Regions from separate parts of the Frankia sp. CgKIO3 genome, predicted to be linked through region 2. Evidence: riboswitches for the same ligand, from Rfam matches in the RefSeq annotation. Region 2 holds a riboswitch; the other holds the start of a gene.
The links. Region 2 has a riboswitch for cyclic di-AMP ahead of AC08OJ_RS03115 (transglycosylase family protein). Riboswitches for the same ligand answer to the same signal wherever they lie in the genome.

Region 1: another riboswitch for cyclic di-AMP. It lies ahead of AC08OJ_RS01380 (transglycosylase family protein); the one in region 2 lies ahead of AC08OJ_RS03115 (transglycosylase family protein).

The regions. Positions count from the first base shown of each region.
Region 1 is NZ_CDWTMO010000004.1:45,978-53,019, reverse strand. Features, by position in the region: gene AC08OJ_RS01390 (helix-turn-helix domain-containing protein) at 142-729, shown strand; gene AC08OJ_RS01385 (peptide deformylase) at 1,290-1,715, shown strand; cyclic di-AMP (ydaO/yuaA leader) riboswitch at 2,318-2,461, shown strand; gene AC08OJ_RS01380 (transglycosylase family protein) at 2,464-2,844, shown strand; gene rlmB (23S rRNA (guanosine(2251)-2'-O)-methyltransferase RlmB) at 3,053-4,144, opposite strand; gene AC08OJ_RS01370 (PP2C family protein-serine/threonine phosphatase) at 4,809-5,921, shown strand; gene AC08OJ_RS01365 (hypothetical protein) at 5,921-6,421, shown strand; gene AC08OJ_RS01360 (FHA domain-containing protein) at 6,497-7,042, shown strand, end outside.
Region 2 is NZ_CDWTMO010000013.1:19,032-26,073, forward strand. Features, by position in the region: gene AC08OJ_RS03105 (adenylosuccinate synthase) at 1-1,234, opposite strand, end outside; gene AC08OJ_RS03110 (DUF3151 domain-containing protein) at 1,326-1,760, opposite strand; gene AC08OJ_RS03115 (transglycosylase family protein) at 1,847-2,566, opposite strand; cyclic di-AMP (ydaO/yuaA leader) riboswitch at 2,569-2,765, opposite strand; gene AC08OJ_RS03120 (transglycosylase family protein) at 3,243-3,920, opposite strand; cyclic di-AMP (ydaO/yuaA leader) riboswitch at 3,927-4,162, opposite strand; gene fbaA (class II fructose-bisphosphate aldolase) at 5,080-6,117, opposite strand; gene AC08OJ_RS03130 (DedA family protein) at 6,227-6,937, shown strand.

The DNA.
Region 1 (7,042 bases), on a different contig from region 2:
TATCCGATAGTCGAGCATTCAGCCGAACATCTGTGCCCGTTTGGCATGGCGTCGTTATCCTGATGTGTCGACTGACGGAGGACTGATCGCCCGATTTCACTCCGGCCTTCACCGACCGTACCGACATGGAAGGCCGTTTCGATGTCGTACGAATCTGGACCTTACCGGGTATCGCCCAAGCTGCTGGCCCGGGAGGACTTCCGGACGGCGTGTGCGACGCGAGACTTCCGCGCGGTGTTCCGGCTGATGAAGAAATATGACGGTGCCAGTCAGAATCGCATCGCCTCGCCGGTGGAAGGGCTCAGCCAGAGCAGGGTCAGCCGAATCATGCAGGGCGAGGACCGCATCGCCCGGCTCTCCCTGATCGAACGCATCGCCGACGCGCTGCGTATCCCGGGTAGTTATTTCCACCTGGCCGCACGGCCGTGGGAGGCGGCACGGGACGTGCGCGAGCCGCCCGGGCCGCCGACGGTTCCGGCCGGACCCGGCCCGACGCCGGTGGCCCACGTCGCGACCCCCTCCGTCGACCCGGCCCCGGCCCCCCGGGCCCGTCGTCGCCGAGAGCCCGGGCCGGGTCCCCCCCGGACCGGGGGGCCTGGTCGTCGAGGAGGACCGGGCCGAACTCCGCTACGACTACGACGACAGCATGTACGTCGCCCACCAGCGAAGACGTCTTCTCAACGCCGGCAGCGAACCGGTCACCCGGTATCTGATGCGGATATCGGTTGACCGGTTCCCGGGAGATCCGGAACGCTCCGCGCGGTTGTACCGATCCGATCCACTGCGCTGGGAGGACCTCCAGCTCAGCGCACACTGCGGCGGCGAGCAGATGGCCTGGCAGGTCAAGACCGACTGGGACGCGCTCAAGGAGGTCTGGCTGCTCTTCGAGAACAGTCGAGGGCGATTTCCGCTCTATCCCGGCGAATCGGCATGGATCAACTACAGCTACCAGGTGAGCAGGGAGAAGTGGGGGCCGTGGTTCCAGCGTGCCGTGCGGGTACCGACGAGTTTCCTCTCGGTGCAGCTGGACTTTCCGGCCGAGCTGGATCCCGTGGTCTGGGGCATGGAAACGTCGATGACCGCCGATGCCTTCCCGTTCCGGACCGCAATCGCCCGCACCGACTCCGGCGACCGGCGGATCTTCACCTGGTCGACCACCGAGCCGCCGCTGCACGCCCGCTACCGACTGGAATGGAACTTCCGGGCCACCGTGCCGGAACGTGATCCGGCCGCGGAGACCGGAACACGTCCCAGCGATCAGATGGCGGCCGTTGGCATCGTGCAGGAGGGTGAGGCGATCCTGCGGCAGTCGGCCCGCCCGTTCGCCCTGCCCGACGAGGCCGAGGACGCGCGTCGGGTCGTCGGCCGAGCTGTCCTCCGCCCTCGAACGGGTATCCGCCCTGCACACCTTCGGCAAGGGCATGGGCATCGCCGCGCCGCAGGTCGGCATCAACCGCGCCGCAGCGATCGTGCGTACCCCGGGCGGCGACACGCTCACGCTGCTCAACCCCAGCGTCATCGAAACCTCCCGGGAGACCGACGAGCAGTACGAGGGCTGCCTGAGCTTCTTTGACGTCCGTGGCCTCGTCCCCCGGCCGCTGGAGCTGCACGTCGAACACACCGATATCGACGGCAACCGGCACATCACCGTCTATCGGCAGGGGCTGGCGCGGCTTGTCGCCCACGAGATCGACCACCTGCACGGTCAGCTCTAAACGGATCGGATGCGGGCCGGAACCACACCGATCCCGGTGGAGCAGTACCGGGGTACCGGCTCGGCCTGGTCCTACAACCGCTGACCGACCCGAACGCACCCGCCTCGCGGGCGGCATGACGGCTGGCGGCTGGCGGCTGGCGGCGACGCAGCGCCGGGACCGGGTGTCCGGCACCGACTGGTAGATCCGACATATGACATGATTCCCTCGTGCCGTATAGTCCGGAAAGCGGGCGATAGGTGCGGGCCCGCCGGAACGCCGGCACAGATTTTTCCAGATCCTGGTTAGAGATTGCCGGCAGCGGGTAGCGGAGGCTTGATCACTACGCGGCGGAACAGTTTCTCCACGCACCGCGTATTGTTTACCGTCAACGTGACGACCCAGCTACGGACTAGGGATTTCCAGCCCGCTGGACAACCTCTAGAATCGGGCGCGCACGCGGGCGCGAAACACCATTAAAAAGATCGGGATAAGTAAACAGGATGCACTGTGTGCATCCTCACATACTCTTGTTTTTCCTGGGTCGCTCTCAGCTATGTTCATTGCCGTGCCGTCACCTGATGGCATGCGTCGGGCGGCACGCCGCATCCTGCCCCCGCTCGACGAGAATCAAACCTTCGGCAGGAGCGGGGGAACCAATTCCGGGCGCCACGAAAAGGCGTTCTCGGGGTGAAGCCGCGATGCGCGGCCGGGCATTCCCAGCCCGAACCCGACAGCTCACCTCGCAGGCGTGGGGAAGGGCAACTCAATGTCCAACGCTCGTTCGCTCGCTCGTGGCCTCAACCGCATCAGGCTCGGTTCCCGGGCCTTGATCGCCGCCACCACTCTCGCGGCCTCGATCGGCGGTGGCCTCGCGCTGTCCCAGCCGGTCAGCGCGTCGACGAATGCCGACCGCTTGCTCTCCAAGGTGATTCCGTGTGAGTCCGGGGGAAACCCGCGCGTGGTCAACTCCATCGGCGCCGGCGGGCTGTTCCAGTTCCTGCCCAGCACTTGGCGCGGGGTCGGCGGCAAGGGTCTGCCGCAGCACGCCAGCGTCGCCGAGCAGTGGCACCGCGCCCGCATCCTGTACGCCCAGCAGGGGACGAGCCCCTGGTACGCATCGAAGCCGTGCTGGGGTCACAAGATCTGAGCTGCCCGACTTCCCGCGCCAGCTTTCACTGTCCGCGCCCGGCCGGTACTGATCGGCGCGCGGCCAGCAGCCCCGTGTCCCCTCCGGGACACGGGGCTGCGCGCTACGTTTCCCGGTCACGGTTTCCCGGTCACGGCGACGCCGGCCAGGTCAACTTCCGCAGCCCCGCCCGGCGGCGGAGACCCGGCGGACCCACCGATCGGCCGGCTCAGCCGATCCGACGGCGGCGGGCGATCTCGGCCAGCGTGATCCCAGCGGCCACCCCCGCGTTGAGGGACTCCACCGCACCCGCCATGGGGATCCGGACCCTCACGTCGCAGCGCTGCTCGACCAGCCTGGACAACCCGCGTCCCTCGGAGCCGATCACCAGGACGAGTGGGTCGGTCGCCATCGTGAGCTCGTCGATGCTCACCTCGCCGCCCACAGCCAGACCGACGACGAACTGGCCGCCCGCCGCGTAGGAGACGAGCGTGCGGGCCAGGTTGGTGGCGCGCGCCACCGGCAGCCGGGCGGCGGCCCCCGCCGAGGTCTTCCAGGCCGCGGCGGTCATGCCGGCGGCCCTACGCTCCGGAACGACGACGCCATGGGCACCGAAGGCGGCGGCCGAGCGCACCACAGCCCCGAGGTTGCGGGGATCGGTGACCCCGTCCAGCGCCAGCAGCAGACCGGGGGGGGACGAGCGCGCGCGGGCGAGGAGATCATCCGGATGGGCATACCAGAACGGCGGTACCACGAGGGCGAGACCCTGATGCGGAGCGGTGCCACACATCCGGTCGAGATCCGTGCGGCCGACGTCGGCCACGGCGATCCCGGCCCGCCCGGCGAGTCGGCGGGCGTCGGCGAGCCGCTCGTCGAAGTCCAGCCCGCCGGCGATGAAAAGGGCCGACGACGGCACCCCGGCCCGCAGCGCCTCGACCACCGCGTTGCGCCCGACCACCAGCTCGTCGCCCTCGGTCCGCCGTGGGCGCCCGGTCCCCGCGGAACCCCCCGCGGCGCTCGGCCCGGTGGTGGCCGCAGCGGCGACGGCGCGGCCACCATCCCCGCGCCGGCCGGCGGCCGCTCGACCCCGCTCGGCTCCGGCCGATGCGGAACGGGCCGCAGCAGCCGCCGCCGCACGACGCTGGGCGGGATGGCCGGGGCGCAGCTGCGCGGGCGGCGTGGCCCCACGGCCCTCCAGCGCCTTGCGGCCGTGACCGCCGCTGCCCGTGGAGGCCCCCTTGCGGTGGGAACCGGACTTGGCGGCCCGACCGCCCTGACCGCCGCGGGCGATCCCATCGCCCCGGCGAGCGGCGCCGGCCATCAGGACCACCGACCAGTACACGCCCGGGGAATGACCATGTGACCACGGTATACGGCGGACGACACCGGCGTGTCGGGGCACGCTCAGCGAGAGCTCGGCAGGAGCTCGGCGGAGGACCTCTGCCATGGGCATACCTCGACATGGCCGTTTCCGGGGACCCGGCGCCCTATCCTGAGGGCCGGCAGGCCCACGGCCCGACCTGACGTGGTCCGGCCGCCCCTCACCGGCGTCAGGAGGGTCAGGTGCGCATCACCACGCCGACCGGCGGGCCCGGGGTTCCCCGGAGTGCGGGGGCCCTGCCACCATCCACCCCCGGCCTTTACGCTCTTTTAGGGTCGCCCGCCGGCGATGGCGGGCGCGTCGGATCAGGTCGCCGGCACGGCGATCTACACCCTCGACGTGCCGCGGGAGAAGCTGGGAGAATACGTCTCCATGGATGCGTGATGACCAGCTCGACGAGTGTGACCACCTCGGTCGATCATCGGGCGCGCGCCGTCGGTGTCCCGAGACGGCCACGGCGAGCATCGACGATCCGGCCGTTAGCGACCCGACCGTCAAGGACCCGACCGTCAGGGGCAGGAGGCACCCAGCACATGGCTCTGCGCACACCGCCCGCATGCGTTCCCCCGGCTGTTTCCGGCCGCGGCCGATTTCTCCCGGCGGCATGACGGTGGACCTCAACCCGCGTGACGACGCCCCCACAGTCGCCTACCAGATCACCGGGGGGCCGTTCGAACTCAACGACGACCTGGGTCGCTGCCCGGTGTGTGCGGCGCCGGTGTATGCCGACGACCGGTACTGCGAGGTCTGTGGTCACGGGCTGGAGGGCCCGGACCCCGGCCACGGCGACGCCGACCACAGCGAGGTCGACCTCGGCCAGCTCGCCGGCGTGTGCGACCGCGGCGTCCGGCACACCACCAACGAGGACGCCATGGGCCTGGCCGTCGTGTACGGCACGCTGATCGCGGTGGTGTGTGACGGCGTGTCGACCACTCCGGGCTCCGGGCAGGCCTCGGCCGCCGCGGCGACCACCGCCATGGCCGTCCTCGCGGATGCGGTGCGTGCCCACGGCCCGGGGCGCCCCGTCCACCACGACACCCGCCCGTCGCGCGGCGTCAGCCGGGCCGAGGAGATGCTCGACATCCTCGAACCATCGTATGCCGACTACAAGAAGCCACGAACATCGCCCCGCACGGTCGTCGGCGGGTTCTCCCCGGAGGACGCCGAGGCCGCGCTGCACGCCGCCGTCGACGCGGCCCAGGCGACCATCGCCCAACTCAGCGCGGCCGAGGGGCGGATGGCGCCGTCGTGCACGTTCGCCGCGGCCATCGTCACCCCGCCGACCCCGGACGGCCCGGGCATGGTCACGGTCGGCTGGGTCGGCGACAGCCGGGTCTACCTGCTCGGTCCGCGCTGGTGCGAGCGGCTGACCGCCGACGACACCTGGGCGGCTGAGGCCGCGCGCGCGGGGCTCATCCCAGCCAACGAGGCCGAGACACACCGGCGGGCGCACACCCTCACCTGCTGGCTGGGCGGCGACGTCGAGGACGTCGCGCCGCACACCGAGATGTTCCCAATCGAGGCGCCGGCCACGGTACTGGTCTGCAGCGACGGGCTGTGGAACTACGCGTCCCGGCCCGACGTGATGGCCGCGCTGGTCAATCAGCTCCCACCCCACTGCGAGGCCATCGACGTCGCCCGCCACCTCGTCGACTTCGCCATCGACTCCGGGGGACACGACAACATCACGGTGGTGGCCGCCCGGGTGGAGGACTGATGAGCGTCTTCACCGCGGAGGTCGCACCCGTGGTACGTGATCTGACGGGCGAGGCCACGCCCGCGGACGAACGCTGCTTCGGCTACCCTACCGGCGCGTGGGGAATCGAGACGTCGGCGGCGCGGGTCAGCCTCGTCGTCGACGGCCGGGTGGCGTCAAAGGCGCTGGTCCGAGCGGTTTGGACGGACGATGAGACCCAGTGGAGCCGGATCAGCGACCCAGTCACCCACTACACCGACCAGGTGGAACTCCCGGCCGCGGTGCTACGGGGCCTGGAGGCGCGTCGGGCCGGCGACGAGGCGACTGCGACACTGTTGCTCGGACGCGACGCTCAGCTGGCGCTCGCCTCCGGCAACGAAGACACCTACCGCCTCCTACAGAAGGTGGTTCGCGTCGACAATGCCACAACAGGTACGGTTCGGTTGAAGAAGAACGTCAAGAAGATCGATGAGATGGTCCTTGACACACGGTCGACGAGGACCCTCCGGGTGAACCGGTGATCAGGTGAGGGCACGATGCCCTACGGGGCACCTGTCTCACGACCCGACTACTGCGATCGGTGCGGAATTGGGATCATGAGTGGTCAGGAGAGGTACGAATACCGTCCGGAGGACGGCGGGCGAGCTCCCTACGGAGCAGATGCCCCCGGCCGCTCGGCTGACGGGAACCGTCGGCGTGGGCCAGCCGAACAGACCGGCCCGGATGCGGACGGTCCAGATGGCTACGACCCGTTGGGCATCCGCCGTTCGCCAGCCGACCTGCCCGGGGTGACGGACCCGCCGCGCGTCGGCGACCCGCGCGGTGGCGACTCGTACGGCGGGTATGGCCGTGACGGCTACCCCGACCAGTCCCGGGGGGGCCGCGGTTATCAGGAGGACCCCTACGGCCCGCCCGGTGGCTATGATCGTGACCCCTACCCACGCGGGCGTGACGAGCAGCCGGCCCCCGACGACCGGATCGACCACGGGCGCGATCCCTACGGTCGAGACTGGGGCACGCCGGAGAACCGTGGCGGCTACCCCGTCGGCCGCGACAGCCGGACGCCGGGTGGATATCCGGATCCGCGGGGCGACCTTGACCGCGAGTCGGACACGCACCGCCGGAGCCGACGCGACGCCGAG
Region 2 (7,042 bases):
CGACCGCCGACACCGGGGCGCCGGAGAACTCCTCCAACGCCCTGATGTAGTCCTTCGCGGTGCCGGGCAGGTCGGCGAACGACCGGACGCCGGAGATGTCCTCGTGCCAGCCGGGCAGGTCAGTGTAGATCGGCTTGGCGTGGTGGAACTCGGTCTGGGTCATGGGCATCTCGTCGACCCGTTCGCCGCCGATGTCGTAGCCGACGCAGATGGGCACCCGGTCGAAGCCCGACAGGACGTCCAGCTTGGTGAGGAAAAGGTCGGTCAGACCGTTGACCCGCACCGCGTAGCGGGCGATTACGGCGTCAAACCAGCCGGTGCGCCGTGCCCGGCCGGTCGTCACGCCGAACTCCCCGCCAATGCGGCGCAGCTCCTCTCCGACCTTGTCGTCCAGTTCGGTGGGGAAGGGGCCGGCGCCGACCCGGGTCGTGTAGGCCTTGATGATGCCGATCACCCGACTGATCCTCGTCGGGCCGATGCCGGCGCCGGTGGCCGCGTAGCCGGCGGTCGGGTTCGATGACGTGACGAACGGGTAGGTGCCGTGATCGACGTCGAGGAGAGTGCCCTGGGAGCCTTCGAGCAGCACGACCTTGCCCGCGCGCAGCGCCCGGTCGAGAATCAGGCCGGTGTCGGCGATGTGGGGTTGGAGGCGTTTCGCGTAGTCGGCGTACTCCTCGACCACCTCGTCTAGCTCGATCCGGCGCCGGTTGTAGACCTTGGCCAGGACCTGGTTCTTCTCCCGTAGCACCAGTTCGAGCTTCTTGTGGAAGATGCCCGGGTCGAGGAGATCCTGCACTCTGATGCCCGTACGGGCAACCTTGTCGCCGTAGGTGGGACCGATGCCGCGACCGGTGGTACCGATCCGCGCCTTGCCCAGGTAGCGCTCGATGACCCGGTCCAGCGCCCGGTGATGGGGCATGATCAGGTGGGCGTTCGCGCTGATCAGGAGCCGGGAGACGTCGATGCCGCGGGCGGTGAGCCCGTCCATCTCGGCCAGCAGCACGCCCGGGTCGATGACGACCCCGTTGCCGATCACGGGAACGCAGTCGGCTCGCAGCATGCCACTGGGAATCAGGTGGAGCGCGTAGCTCTCCGCCCCGATGACCACGGTGTGGCCGGCGTTGTTGCCACCCTGGTATCGGACGACGTAATCGACGGCGCCGCCCAAGAGGTCGGTCGCCTTTCCTTTTCCCTCGTCGCCCCACTGGGCACCGATGAGGACAAGAGCAGGCACCGGGCGAGGTTACTAGGGATGGCGGGGCCGTGGGGCCGGCTGCGGCGTCCTCGCTGGCCTCCACCACCGACGCGGCCTGATGAACTCACTGTCAGGTGAAGCCGATCTCACTGGCGGTGACGGGATTGCTGCCGGTCAGGAACGTCCGGCAGCGGGTGGCCTCCTCGGCCTCCCCGATGGCCGCGGCCGCCCGGACGAGAGCGGCGAGTGAACGCAGGAACCCGCGGTTGGGTTCGTGTGACCAGGGGATCGGCCCGTTGCCCTTCCAGCCCGAGCGGCGCAGGGCGTCGAGGCCGCGGTGATAGCCCGTGCGGGCGTAGGCATAGGCCTCGATGGGTCGTCCGCCGGTGAGCGCGAGCTCGGCGAGCGCGGCCCAGGGCGCGCTGAACGCGGGCAGCCGGGCGGCGACGGCATCCGGCGGATCACCGGCGGCCAGCGCCTCGGTCGCGGCCGCGTCGGAGGGCAGGAGCGTCGGCGGCGGACCGGAGAGCAGGTTGGGCTTTCCCGAGGCGGACGGCGTCGTCATGAGTGCATCCTGCCCGACGACTGGCCGCACACGTCATGGAGGTCACCCCGGACGCGCCCGCCCTGCGCGCACGGTGACCGGGTCGGTCAGGCCCTGACGCTGACGTTCCACAGATTCTGGCCGACGACCCCGGGTTGACCGTCGTTCACCCGGGTGAGGTACGAGTACAGCGCGGCGATGCCCTGCGACTGCGGTCCGAACTTGCCGTCGACGGTGAGTACGAAGCCCTTCTGGCGCATTCTGTCCTGCCAGACGAAGGCCTCCGGGCGGACGTCGTCGCTGAGGGACGCGTCGAGGACCGTGCCCCTGAACGAGCCGTCCCCCATCTCCCGGCGAGCCCGGTCCAGCGTCATGGGGGGTTCCACCGGGGTGATGGCCTGCTGGATGACGTCGCCAGAGCCGCCCGGGACACTGGCCGGGCCGTTGTTGGTCAGGCCCATCTTGACCGAGCAGGACGGCCATGGCTGCCAGCCCCGCTGGTTGTAGAGCTTCGCGGCCGCCTCGTCCTGCGTGGCGGGCGACGCCTGGTACGGCCGGCCGGAGTACCCGAGCCCGTGCCAGGTCCGGTCGTCGAACTGGTAGGCACCGGAGAAGCCGTTGCCGGTGCTGATCGCGTAGTTGCCGCCGGACTCGCACTGGCGGAGCTTGGCGAAGTCATCGGCGGTGGCCGCGCCCGCCGGAGCCGCGGTGACCGCGAGGCCGCTGCCGACGATGGCCGTGACCGCGCCGGTGGTGCGCAGGATGCGACCGGCGGGCGATGGGGCCTGCGGTGCTCGATGTCTGCCGCCACGACGCCCAGAGGGCATGTTCGTCCAATCCCGTCGCCTGCGGGGTGAGCTGTCGGGTGCGGGCTGGGATGGCCCGGCCGGAGGATCCGACCCCGGGTGGCGAGTAGGAACCGCTCTCCACCATGGACCGGGATGCACCGGCTTTACCCCAAGGACGCTGCTTGCGGCGCCCGAAATGTGGGTCCCCCACTCCTGCCCGCTGCGGTTGATGTTCGTTCCGGCCGCTCGCACGGGGGCAGGACTCGGCGTCCGTCCGGGCGGCCTCGCCGACGAGGCGAGTGAGCGGCACTCTAGCGAGAACCGCTCATGGAGCGCAAACCGGGGTGGTCCGGAGTAACCAGTGAGGATCGCGCGAATCGTGCCACTTCTGTACAGGTTCCGCAGGTGGCTCGCTGGTCCTGCTGTTCCTCGCCGGCCTTGCCGAAGATCGGCTCTGCCGGAGGCCGGTCAGGGTGTGGTCCGGGTGATGTTGGTGGTGGGTTGCACGGGCCAGCCCGTACGGGCCGTCAACCGGAGATCGTCCGGAGGCCGGTCGGGCCGGCCCGTCGTCGAGGTGAGATCCCCTGACCGGTGTCGCCGGGGTGGGATGTCCGGTTGCCGCGGCGGTCGTCCCCCGTCGCGGGAGCGGAGTGAAGAGATCAGCTGACGGAGCTGACGGAGTGAATGGATCAGCTGATAGAGCTGATAGAGAGGATCAGCTGAAGGTGGCCCGCCAGGTCGCCGGGCCGACGATGCCGTCGACGGCGAGTCCCTTGGCGGCCTGCAGGGCGCGGGCGACTGCGGCGGAGCGTGGTCCGTAACGGCCGTCGATCGTGATCGGATACCCCAGATGGTTGACGCGGGCCTGCCAGGCCCGCACGTCGTCACGTACCTGCCTGGCCAGTGCGGTCGTCAGGTTACGGGTGAATACGGGGGTGCTCACGGAGATGGGGCTGACCGTCAGCTCACTGCGTTTCGCCGTGCGCGACGCCTGGCCCGAGGAGCTCGACGAGCCGCCCGCGAGCTGGTCGGCGCCCATCCCGCGGCCACAGGTCGGCCACTGGCCGAAGCCGGACCGCCGGGCGAGCTTGAGTGCGGCCTCGTCCTGGACAGCCGGGGGAGCCTGGTGCGGCAGACCGCTGTAGCCGAGGCCGTGCCAGGTGCTGGCGGAGAACTGGTAGGCGCCGTAGTACGCGTTGCCGGTGTTGATCGTGTAGTCACCGCCGGACTCGCACTGCCGCAGGCCCGTCCAGGTGGTGGCCGCACCGGCCGGCTGGCTGAGCGCGAAGGTGCCGCCCACCGCTGCCGCGAGTACGGGTGCGACCACGAGGGCCCGGGCCCGGCTGCGGGTACCGGCGCGGCATTGTCGGCCACTGATACGTGCGTCGGACATGTCTTGTGGTCCTTCCCCACGCCTGCGAGGTAAGCTGTCGGATTCGGACTGGGAACTGCCCGGCCGTGCCAGGGATTCCCTGGAGACGGAAGCCGCACCGGAAACACCTTTCCGTGTGGTCGTCGCACATGGCTTCACCCCGAGAGCATCGAATCCTTTCGATACTCGGAGATGGGTCCCCCGTTCCTGCCGCCCGGTTCGAGAAATCGTCGGCCGGGGGCAGGATTCGGCGTGCCGCCCGACGAATGCCCGGCGTTGTTGCCGGGCACGGCGAAAACCATAACCACGCCGCCCGGCGAGTCGCCAAGCATTGAATAGGGTGCGTGAAAAAGAGCACACTCGGCGCGCCTGCTTGAGCAGGAATCGACGGCCTGGTATCGCGCGTGCGCGCCCGCTCATCAAACTGGCGGTACGACGTGCGGAGGCATTTGTGCTTGGCCGATCACCCTGTTTGCCGATGGGCGACGATGAGCGGAGAGTCCCGTATCAGGCCAGATGTGTGATATGTCAACAAAGGTGTGACGGCCCTGCTACGAGATCGACGCGAGTGATCGGCCTGATACTACGCTTCGTCCGTTGAAGCCTGTTTTTGTGAGAAAAACAACGGAAATCGGGCGGTAACTTGCAGCGTTGTGATTTTTGCACACGGCGGATTCGATCGAACACCGATTGTGAAAATTGCCTGTCGGGCCGCCACGCTGGACGAAGGGGTTCCGTGGGGCGGGGCGGTAGGTGAACGGTTACCGAAGGCCCGGTGCGTGTCCGCTAATGTGGCCGCAACCTGCTGGTCGCCAGCGGAGGCGGCGTTACGCGAGGAGCGGGGTCCCTCGCCCGGTAAACAGTGGTCCCCCAGCCGTCGGAGCGACCGGGGAACCGTGGGGCCGGCATAGTACGGGAAATCGGCAGGTCGTGCATCGGACCGGGGCGGGTCGGATGTCCGCCGCGTGCCGGTCGTTCCGTCCGCCGGAAACGATGGAGAGTGTCGGGTCGAGGGGTCCGGAGAATGCCCTCGGACGAGCGGCGGCGGTTGCCCGGTTGCCCGTTTTCGCGGCCGGCGGCTATCTGTCCTCCTGCCCGCCTCCTGTCCGCCGGCCGGCGGTCCGGCCGGACGGTATCCGACGAACCGATCCCGCCAGCCGGCGTGCGCTCCTGGCCCGGACTATGCCCGTCCGAGGCTGGTGCCGGCGGAACGGAGGTCCTCACACGCCTGGGCGACGCGGGCCGCCATGCTGCTCTCCGCGAGCTTTCCGTAGGTACGCGGGTCGTATGCCTTCTTCACGCCGACCTCACCGTCCACCTTGAGAACGCCGTCATAGTTTTTGAACACGTGGTCCACGATGGGGCGGGTGAATGCGTACTGGGTGTCCGTGTCCACGTTCATCTTGACCACCCCGTAGTCGAGCGTCTCGCGGATTTCGGTGAGAGCCGACCCGCTACCGCCGTGAAAGACGAGGTTGAACGGCTTCGCGCTGGCTGGCAGCCCGAGCTTCCTGGCGACGTACTCCTGTCCTTCGTGCAGAATCGTCGGGCGTAGCTTGACGTTTCCGGGCTTGTACACACCGTGCACGTTGCCGAAGGTGGCGGCGAGCAGGTAGCGCCCCTTCGCGCCGGTGCCGAGCACCTCGGCCGTCCGCCACATGTCCTCCGGCGTCGTGTAGAGCTTCTCGTCGATCGCGCCGACGACGCCGTCCTCCTCGCCGCCGACGACCCCGATCTCGACCTCGAGAACGATCTTCGCGGCGGCGGCATCCGCGAGTAGTTCCTCGGCGATCTTGAGGTTCTCCTCAAGGGGGACCGCCGAGCCGTCCCACATGTGCGACTGGAAGAGCGGCTCGCGCCCCTGGGCCACCCGATCCTTCGAGATCGCGATCAGGGGACGGATGTAGGTGTCAAGCTTGTCGGCCGGGCAGTGGTCGGTGTGCAGGGCGATGTTGACCGGATACGCCTCCGCGACATGGTGGGCGAACTCGGCTAGTGCCTCCGCGCCGAGGACCATGTTCTTCACCGTCGAGCCGGACAGGTACTCGGCACCGCCGGTGGACACCTGCACGATGCCGTCACTGCCGGCTTCGGTGAAGCCCCGCAGCGCGGCGTTCAGGGACTGCGACGAGGTCACGTTGATCGCGGGGTAGGCGAAGGACTGGGCCTTCGCCCGGTCGAGCATCTCGGCATATACGTCTGGCGTGGCGATGGGCATCGGTGGGGCTCCTTACGAACCTGTAGGGGCGCCGATCAGCCCTGCACCCGCGGTGCAGGACAGCCGGATCGGGCCGAAGCCCGCCGTGGACTCCTGATGGGCGAAGGGTATGACGCCTTGCCCCGTCCCGGGGTCGGATGCGGCTGACGTCGCCGACGCGGTGCCGGTCCGCGCGCCGGGCGCGGGGCGGGTGCCGACCAAGGGTCGGCACACTGGTCGAGTGGATGTCGGCAGCCTGTCCGGGATGACGCTGTACGTCGTCCTCTTCGCGGTCATCTTCGTCGAGAGCGGGATCCTGATCGGGTTCTGGCTTCCGGGTGACACCATTCTCTTCGCGGCCGGGCTGATGGCGGCGGACGCGGCGTCGAACGTGTCCGTCGCGGTCCTCTCGATCGGGGTCGCAGCGGCGGCCACCGTCGGGGCGGTGGCGGGCTACTACACCGGGCATCGCCTCGGCCGGCCGTACCTGGAGCGCAGGTACGCCACGGTGCTGGCCCGTACGGAGGAATTCTACCGACGGTTCGGGCCGATCACCCTGGTCGCGGCCCGCTTCGTGCCGTGGGCGAGGACGTTCGCGCCGGTACTCGCCGGGGCCGTGGCGATGTCATGGTCCCGCTTTCTGATCGCGGTCATGCTCGGAGCGCTCGTCTGGGGGACCGGATTGATCCTTCTGGGCTATACGGCGGCCGCCATTCCTGGGCTGCGGGACGCGGCGGTGTGGATCGCGCTCGTCGTGATCGCCATCTCCGTCATCGCCGGGATCGCCGGTGAGCTGCTGCGTCGGCGATCGGGCCGGCTCCCCGACCAGGGGCCGCGGTAGTCCGTGTCGGGCGAGGAGCGCCGAGGGTCGGGCGAGGAGCGTAGGGATGTTGTCCGTTAGTGCCCCGCGGCGCCGGATCCCGTCGGGAGATCCGTGGACCGGTAG